Regions from separate parts of the Pseudoduganella sp. jia 9 genome, predicted to be linked through region 2. Evidence: predicted binding sites of a transcription regulator. Region 2 holds the regulator's gene; the other holds the start of a gene.
The links. The regulator FNR, encoded in region 2, switches genes on or off when oxygen is low (the NO sensors DNR and NnrR bind a similar motif). The targets are predictions, from matches to a motif close to TTGATNNNNATCAA.

Region 1 (4,416 bases), on a different contig from region 2:
CCACGCGGGCATCCGGGCCTTCGACGCCGTGGTCGAGCGCGTTGCGCAGCATGTGCACCAGCGGGTCATACAGGCTGTCGACGACGACGCGGTCCACTTCCGTTTCCGCACCCTCGATGACCAGCTCGACTTCCTTGCCCAGGTCCTTCGCCAGCTCGCGCACCAGGCGCGGGAACTTCTGGAACAGGCGCCCGACCGGCTGCATGCGGGTCGCCAGCGTGGCGCGCTGCAGTTCGGTGGAGTAGCGCGATGCGCGTTCCAGCGTTTCGGTCAGCGCCGACATCAGCGTGGCGGCATGGCCTTCGAACTTGAACTGCTGCAGGCGCTCGAGCAGCACGGCGGCCTGGTTGGCGGCCTGCACGGATTCGCCGGCCACTTCCAGCAGCGCATCGAGCTTGACCGCATCGATACGGATGCTTTCTTCCTTTGCGGGCGCGGCGTGGACTGCCTTGGCCTCGTCGCGGCGCTCGACGCCGTCCCATTTCTTCCCGGTCGCGGCCTCGCTCGCGGGCGCGGCTGCGGCAGGCGCATCCGCGGCCGGCGCGGCGGCAGCGGGCGCTGCGGGCGCCGCTGCCACGGCGGCGGCAGGTGCGCCGGCCGGCCGGCTACAGGTACCCGGCGGCACGACGGCTTCGTACATGGATTCCCAGTCGAGGCCGTCAGCCGATGGCGCGCGTGGGGCCGCTGCGGCAGGTGCCGGCGCGGCTACCGGCGCCACAGGCGCAGGCGCAGGCGCCGCTTTCGCGGCCGGCTTGGCCGAGCTTTCCTTGCCTTCGATGGCCTGGTTCAGGATCGCTTCCAGGTCGGCCGGCATCGGCCCCATGCTGTCCGGTGCCGCGCCGTTGTTCAGTTCCGCCAGCTGGTCGGCGACGAAGCCCGATGCCTGCAGCGCCGCCTCGATCGACAGCGGCGTGACCGGCGCCGCACCGGTGCGCAGCGCGTCGAACAGGTTTTCCGTCAGGTGACAGGCGGATACCAGGGCGCCGAGGTTCATGAAGCCCGCGCCACCCTTGATGGTGTGGAACGAGCGGAACACGGCGTTCAGCGTTTCCTTGTTGTCGGGATCGCGCTCGAGGCGCAGCAGGTGCTCCTCGACATTGACCGCCAGGTCCATCGCCTCGACGACGAACTCCTTGAGCATATCGTCCATCAGAACCCCAGGTCGGCAAGCAGGTCGTCCACGTTGTCCTGGTTCAGCGCCACGGATGGGGCCGACGGGCCGCTCATCAACGACACTTCCAGGGCCTCTTTCTGCGCGATCAGCTCACGCTTGTCGGGAGGAGCATTGTCTTTCAGCAACTGCGCCAGTTCCTGCTCGACCGTCTTGGTGATGATCACGACCTTCTTGATCAACTGGCCCGTGATGTCCTGGAAGTCCTGCGCCATCATGATTTCCAGCAGGCGTGCCTTCTCGGCTTCGGTGGCTTCGGACACAGCCTGCGCGAACGCACGCGAGTCGCCGGCCAGCGTCTTGAATTCTTCAATGCTGAGCTTGCCTTCGAACAGCGCGGCCCAGCGGTCTTCCATTTCCTTCGACTTCTTCGACAGCACGTCCTGTGCCGGCATGCCGTCGTCGAGGGTGTTCAATACCTTGTTCGCGGCCTGCTCGGTCAGCGATGCCACGTATTCCAGGCGGTCCTGCGCGTCGACGATCTGGCTCGAAGCTTCGGTCAGCGCCTTGTCATAGCCCAGTTCGCGCAACGAGTCGTGCAACAGGCGGACGATGCCGCCCAGGCGCTCGAACATGGTGCCGTCCTGCGGACCATCCTCGGCAACCGGTGCCTCGGCAACCTGTGCGGCGGCCGATGCGGCGGCAGCAACCGGTGCCGCGGGACGGGAGGCGATTTCGTCGAACAGACTTTCCAGGTCGTCTTCTGCAGCAGCCGCGGCCGGCACGGGGGCCGGAGCCGGCGCCGGTGCCGGAGTGGCGTTGGCACGCTGCGCGGACACTTCCTCGAATAATGCGTCGAAATCATCAGCGGCGTCGGTCATATCCCTGCTTCTCCATATTCAAAAAATGCTTTCGTTTCAACTACCTGGCTGTCTTCAGTGGCGTATGCAGTGATGACGCCCGGCAATATTAACGCACTTCCGCGAGTGTAGCAGGGGGTCGTCCGCTTGTTCAATCTCGGTCACTTCAATCCTGTGCGGCAACTGGAAAAGAATTGCTTTGTGTTGTATTTGGGTCGCGGCGGGGCAACTTAAAGTTTGTCATGTACAAATATAGTATCGACGACAAGCTTGTGCCAGGCTCATCTCTCTATTGAGGAAGATCAAGTCTTTACATCCAGACAAGAGAGCGATTCGGGACTACAATGCGGAGGCGTATGCTATCAAGGAGCGGGTATGTACCGGAAAATTCTGATTACCACCGATGGTTCCGCCGTGTCCCGGATGACTGCCTGCGCCGGTGTTTCGTTCGCCCAGCAACTCGGCGCGGAAGTGCTTGCCCTGTTCGTCGCGCCGGAATACCAGTATCCGATCTATGTCGAGATCATCCCGCCCAGCTATCCCAGCGAAGAGGAATACCGTGCCGCGATGGGGCGCGCCGGCCGCGATCACGTGCAGTCGATCGAGACCTCGTGCGACAAGAAAGGCGTGCGATGCGAAAGCATGACCGCATTTTCCGAAAGCGCGGCACTGAAGATCGTTGAAATCGCGGAGCAAAAAGGCTGCGACCTGATCTTCATCGGCTCGCACGGCCGCAGCGGCTGGGGCCAGTTATTGCTGGGCAGTGTCACCAACAAGGTATTGTCGCACTCGAAGATTCCGGTGCTGGTGCACCGCCTGCTGAAAGAACCCCTGCCGGAATAGGTCTTGCAATACTCGCATCCGCCGCAATCAATGTCTTCGCCCTGATGCCTTGCGCCCGTACCGCATGCCGCACCTTATGCTTTCCGCATGGCACCACGCAGCAGCGGCAAGCAACAACGGAGTGTCACCGAAACCATCCATGATCAGAATAGTCATCGCAGACGACCACACCATCATGCGCGAGGGCCTCAAGCGCATTCTCGACGGCGCTCCCGACATCGACATCGTCGGCGAAGCTGTCGATGGTTTCGAGGTACTGCGCCATGTGCGCCAGGGTGGCTTCGACCTGCTGCTGCTCGACCTGTCGATGCCGGGCCGCAGCGGTGTCGACCTGATCCGTCAGATCCGCAGCGAAGCGCCCAAGCTGAACGTGCTGATCCTCACGATGCATGAAGAAGAGCAATATGCCGTGCGCGCCATCCGCGCGGGCGCGCAGGGCTACCTGACAAAGGAAAGTGCCGGGACCCAGCTGGTGGGCGCCATTCGCAAGGTGGCCTCCGGCCGCCCCTATATCAGTACCGAGGTTGCCGAGCAGCTGGCCCTGAATATCATGATGCCGAATGAAAGCCTGCTGCATAAACAGCTGTCCGATCGAGAATTCGAGGTTTTTTCGCTACTCGTATCAGGCAAGTCGATTACCGAAATCGCCAATAGTCTGCACCTGTCGGTAAAAACCGTCAGTACTCATAAAACCCGGATCATGCAGAAAATGGGCATGAGTTCATTGTCGGAAATGGTTCAATACGCCGTAGCGCACAAGCTGCTTTCCCCGTTCAAGTCCTGACCCCGCCTCGCCCCGTACGGGGCCCCTTCCTCACTCTGAAGCATGATATCGGTTAGTAGGAATACTCCTACAGTCCTGCGCGAGCTCCTACGGGCACATTCAGCGCATACCGATATCCTTCCCCTCCCCCCGTTGGCATACTGAAACCATTCAAAGCGAGTTGCCGTATATCCACTCCTCTGGATGGCAACAGCAAAAAATACTATCAGTTTTAAAGCCAAAACTAGCTTCGAACAAAGTCTTAACCTTTTGTAGTAATCCGCTTTTTAATCCGAACATACATGACCTGAAATCAGGAGATAAGCATGCTCCCTACGCAAATGTCCGAAGCCCGAGTCGCCGCCCCGGCCGCCCAAACGCCCGCCATGGAGGCGGGCCGCCAGCGCCAGGGCCGTCTCTGGTCGAACCTGAAGGAAGTCTGCGACCTCCTGCATATCCCCGCGGCCTGCTCCGTCAACGCCGAAGAACTGCTGTTCCAGCACGTGCAATTCAAGACTGGCCAGCGCATCCACACGATCGGCCAGCCGTTCGACACGCTGTACATCGTCAATTCCGGTTTCCTGAAGACCGTGCTGATCGACGAATTCGGCAACGAACAGGTGCTGAGCTTCCCGATGAAGGGCGACATGCTGGGTGTGGATGGCATTCACAGCCGCCACTACGCATCCGAAGCGGTGGCCTTGTCCGATTGCGACCTGATCCTGCTGCCGTTCAAGAAGCTGACGGCGCTCGGCCGCGTGCACGTGGAACTGGAACACATGATGTATGGCGTCATGAGCCGCGAGCTCGTGCGTGAACAGGCGATGATCGGCATGCTC
Region 2 (4,416 bases):
GATTTCATGGCTCATGTTGGCCACGAAATCGCTCTTTGCCCGGTTGGCTGCTTCGGCGCGGTCGCGCGCCCGTTCCAGCTCGGCGGCGCGGGTCTCCAGCTCGTCCATCAGGTCGCCGGCATGCGCATCGGCCGCCGAACGTTCCCGCATCAGTTCATTGAAGGCGCCGGTCAGTTCGCCGATCTCGTCGCGCGACGTGACCGGCAGCGGGGCGAACTGCTGCGGCGCGCCGCGCAGCGCGCCGATCGCATCGCGCAGCCGCATCAGCGGCGACATCAGGCGCAGCATGGTCCATGTGATGACGGCTGCGGTGACGAGCGAGGCCAGCGTGCCCCACAGGGCGAGCCGCGCCAGCAGGTCTTCGAACGGTTCGAAGGCTTCCTCGGCCGGCAGGTTGGCAATCAGGATCCACGGTACCGTCTTCAGGCGCTTGTAGCTGAGCAGCGCGCGCACGCCGCGGCCGTCGGTGCTGATCGTGGTGCCTTCGAACCCTTCGCGGATCGCCAGCATGGTGGCGGCGTAGCCTTCCGGGTTGCGTGGTTTCAGCAGCCGGGTTGGATCCGGGTGCACGACATACACCGACGGCTCGTAGCCGGTGACGATGAAATAGTAGCCGGTGCGGCCCACCTTGGCCGTGCGCAGGTGTCCCAGCAGGTTGTTCTTGTAGAGCCGTAACACGCCAATCAGCACGCAGGCCACGTCGCCGTCCTCGCTCAGCACCGGGGCGACCATCTGCACCACGGGTTGCCGGTTCGCCTTGCCGATCACCGGCTCGGCGATCAGGGGAGACTTTTCCACCAGCACGCGCTGGAAGTAGGCGCGGTCCGTCACGCTGACGCCGGGGCGGCCCGGCAGCGCGGGTACGTCGGCCACGATGACGCCGGCCGGGCTGACGACGATGATATCGTCGAACAGGCGCAGGACGGCGCTGTAGTCGTAGTGCGCGCGCAGCGCCGGCGGGTCGGCACAGATGTCGCTGGGCTGCCAGCGTGCCGATTCGGCGACGATGTCGCGCAGCAGCGTCATCTTTTCATCCACCTCGAGCGCGGTGCGCGCGATCAGCGCATCCTGCTGGGCAAACAGCACGCGCGAGACACCCTCCTGCATGCGCTGGGCCTGCAGCACGGTCACGAGCGCGATCATCACGATGGATGTGACTGTCGTCGCCAGTGCGACTTTCGCCTTGATACCGAGCGGTCGCATGGTCTCCCCCCGCCGCGTTGTTATCGGTTCACTATGCGCCGCTTCGCCTCTGGCGTACTGTGCGGAAGGGCACGCAAGCTGCAAGTTGCGGCGAGCCTGGCGCGCCCGCCGGATCAAGTACACTGTGGGTCAACCGTAACCGACCATGACAAAGATGCATGAGCTTCCCTCGCTGACCCTGCCCGGCGCCACGATTGAAATCCTGAAGGCGCGCTGCTCGACCTGCAGCATGCACCAGCTGTGCCTGCCGATGGGGCTGGACATGGGCGACATGGACAAGCTGGACAAGATCATCGGCCGCCGCCGCAAGGTGCAGAAGGGCGAGAACCTGTTCCGTATCGGCGAGCAGTTCACGAACCTGTACGCGATCCGGCTTGGCCATTTCAAGACTTACCAGATCAACGCCAACGGCGAGGAACAGGTGACGGGCTTCCAGATGGGCGGTGAATTGCTGGGCATGGACGCGATCAGCACCGACCGGCACTATTGCAGCGCGCTGGCGCTGGAGGACAGCGAAGTATGCGAGATCCCGTTCGCCAGCCTGGAACGGCTGCTGGTGGACATGCCCACCCTGCTGCGCCACTTCCATCGCATGATGAGCCAGGAGATCACGCGCGAGCAGAGCGTGATGCTGCTGCTGGGGAATATGCAGGCCACGCAGCGCTTCGCCGCATTTCTCGTCAACCTGGCTTCGCGCTACGAGGTGCGCGGTTATTCCAGCACCGCGTTCCAGCTGCGCATGTCGCGCGAGGACATCGGCAACTACCTGGGCCTGACGATCGAGAGCATCAGCCGGCTGCTGAACAAGTTCAAGAAGCAGGGGCTGCTGAAGGTGTCGAACCGGGAAGTCGAGGTGCTCGACCTGCCGCGGCTCAAGGCGATCACGGCCGGCACCGAGACCTGCGCGTAGTGACCCACTAGTGCTATAGGGCCGCCAGCGTCACCTGCCGCGCCGCCGGCCAGTGCCATTGGCCTTCCAGGCGCCAGGTGCGCCGTTCATCTTCCACCAGCACGGTCCAGCGGCTGCGTTCGAGCAGCGGCAGCGGCACGGCGAAGCGGCCGGCCGCGTCGGGGCGCACCAGCAGGCGCAGGTCCTTCTCCGGCTGCGTGGCATGCGCCAGGTGCAGTTGCAGCGGGCCGCTGCGCACCGGTTCGCGCATGGACAGGCGGCCATGCAGTACGCCATGTGCGGCGTCGTAGCGCAGCGCGATGGCGGCGCCCAGCGCGGCGGCGCTGCGGTCGCGCCGCAAGTCCTGGTTGATCGCCTTGCCGCGCTTGTAGTAATCGCCCACCACCAGCGCATCCTGCTGCGCGAAGGCCAGCCAGCCGGTATAGGCGCCGGCTGCCAGCACGGCGGCCGGGCCGGCCATCAGCAGCCATGGCCAGCGCTCGCGGTACCAGGGTGTGGCGGAAATCGTGTGCATCGTGGACTCCTTTTCAGCGCGGGATGATGAAGACCGCGGCTTCCTCGACGGCGAGGCTGGCATCGTCGAGCGCCGTCAGCGTGAAGGCGATCCCGTTGGAGCCGGTCTTGCCGGCGCCGTGCGGGGCCCGTACCCGCACCGGCACGGCACGCGTTTCGGTGCCGGCCAGCGCGACGACATCTTCCGACGCCAGCGCCAGGCCGGGCAGGCCGGTGGCGGCGATCCGGTAGCGGTGCGGCCGCTCCGACGTATTCATGATCTGCAGCCGGTACACGTTCTCGATGGCGCCGCCATCCACTTCGCGGCCCATCGAGCCGCGGTCGCGGATCACGTCCATTTTCAGCGGCGTGCGGGTAGCCAGCGCATGGCCGACCGCCAGCGTGACCGCCAGCAGCGCGGCGCAGTAGGCCAGCACGCGCGGACGCAGCGCACGCCGCCGGATCTGCGCCGCCGTCATGTTCGTGGCCATCGCCCGGTCCGTGCTGTAGCGCACCAGGCCGCGCGGCTGGCCGACCTTGTCCATCACATCGTTGCAGGCATCCACGCAGGCGGCGCAGCCGATGCATTCGTATTGCAGGCCGTTGCGGATATCGATGCCGGCCGGGCATACCTGCACGCACAGCGTGCAGTCGATGCAGGCACCGCCCGTGGCCTTCTTGCCGCGCGGTTCGCCGCGCCCCGTGTCGTAGGTGATGATCAGCGTATCGCGGTCGAACATCGAGCTCTGGAAGCGGGCGTACGGGCACATGTACTTGCAGACCTGCTCGCGCAGCCAGCCGGCGTTGCCGTAGGTGGCGAAGCTGTAGAACAGCACCCAGAACCATTCCCATGGCCCCAATGCCAGCGTGGCGATGCCGGTGCCCAGCTCGCGCACCGGCGTGAAGTAGCCGACAAAGGTAAAGCCGGTCCACAGCGCGACGGCGCCCCATGCCAGATGCTTGGCGACGCGCCTGGCGAACTTGCGCGCCGAAGGGCCTTGCCGGTCGAGCGCGATGCGCGCCGCGCGCGAGCCTTCGATCCTGCGCTCGATCCACAGGAAGATCGAGGTGTACACCGTTTGCGGGCAGGCGAAGCCGCACCACACGCGGCCGGCCACCGCCGTCACCAGGAACAGCCCCCAGGCGCAGATGATCAGCAGCGCGGCCAGGTAGATGAAATCCTGCGGCCACAGCACCAGGCCAAACAGGTAGAACTTGCGTGTGCCCAGGTCGAACAGCACGGCCTGGCGGTCGTTCCACGCCAGCCATGGCGTGCCGTAGAACGCCAGCTGCGTCAGCCACAGGCACAGCCAGCGCAGGCGCGCGTAGCGGCCATCCGTCTCGCGCGGATGAATCGGCTGGCGCTTCTCGTACATCCGGATCACCTGTTCGGGCACGGGGGCGTTCATGCCTGTCTCGTTTCGTGTCATTTCGCTTCGTTGGACAGGCCCCACACGTAGGCCGACAGCACGTGCACCTTGCCTTCGCCGAGGAAGTCGCCGAACGCCGGCATGGTGTTGTCGCGGCCCGTGCGGATGGTTTCCATGATCGTCTCGGCGCTGCCGCCGTACAGCCAGGTCTTGTCGGCCAGGTTCGGCGCGCCGAGCGCATGGTTGCCGGTGCCGCCGGCGCCATGGCAGGCCAGGCAGGCGGTGAACTTGCCTTTGCCAAACACGCTCTTGATCGGATCGGCCGCGCTGCTGCCGGAAAGGCTCAGCACATAGTGCGCGACGTTCTCGACATCCTTGTCGGAACCGACCGCCGCGCCCATCGGCGGCATCACGCCGTGGCGGCCGTTCATGATCGTCTGC

Region 1: a site for FNR is predicted at 2,264-2,277, ahead of ACY34H_RS26870 (universal stress protein). Genes of this name have one in related genera too.

Annotation. Positions count from the first base shown of each region.
Region 1 is NZ_JBUPWE010000024.1:87,106-91,521, forward strand. It holds gene ACY34H_RS26860 (chemotaxis protein CheA) at 1-1,150, opposite strand, end outside; gene ACY34H_RS26865 (protein phosphatase CheZ) at 1,150-1,992, opposite strand; gene ACY34H_RS26870 (universal stress protein) at 2,347-2,814, shown strand; gene ACY34H_RS26875 (response regulator) at 2,954-3,598, shown strand; gene ACY34H_RS26880 (Crp/Fnr family transcriptional regulator) at 3,964-4,416, shown strand, end outside.
Region 2 is NZ_JBUPWE010000001.1:16,725-21,140, reverse strand. It holds gene ACY34H_RS00100 (response regulator) at 1-1,203, opposite strand, end outside; gene fnr (fumarate/nitrate reduction transcriptional regulator Fnr) at 1,358-2,113, shown strand; gene ACY34H_RS00090 (FixH family protein) at 2,127-2,627, opposite strand; gene ccoG (cytochrome c oxidase accessory protein CcoG) at 2,641-4,014, opposite strand; gene ccoP (cytochrome-c oxidase, cbb3-type subunit III) at 4,032-4,416, opposite strand, start outside.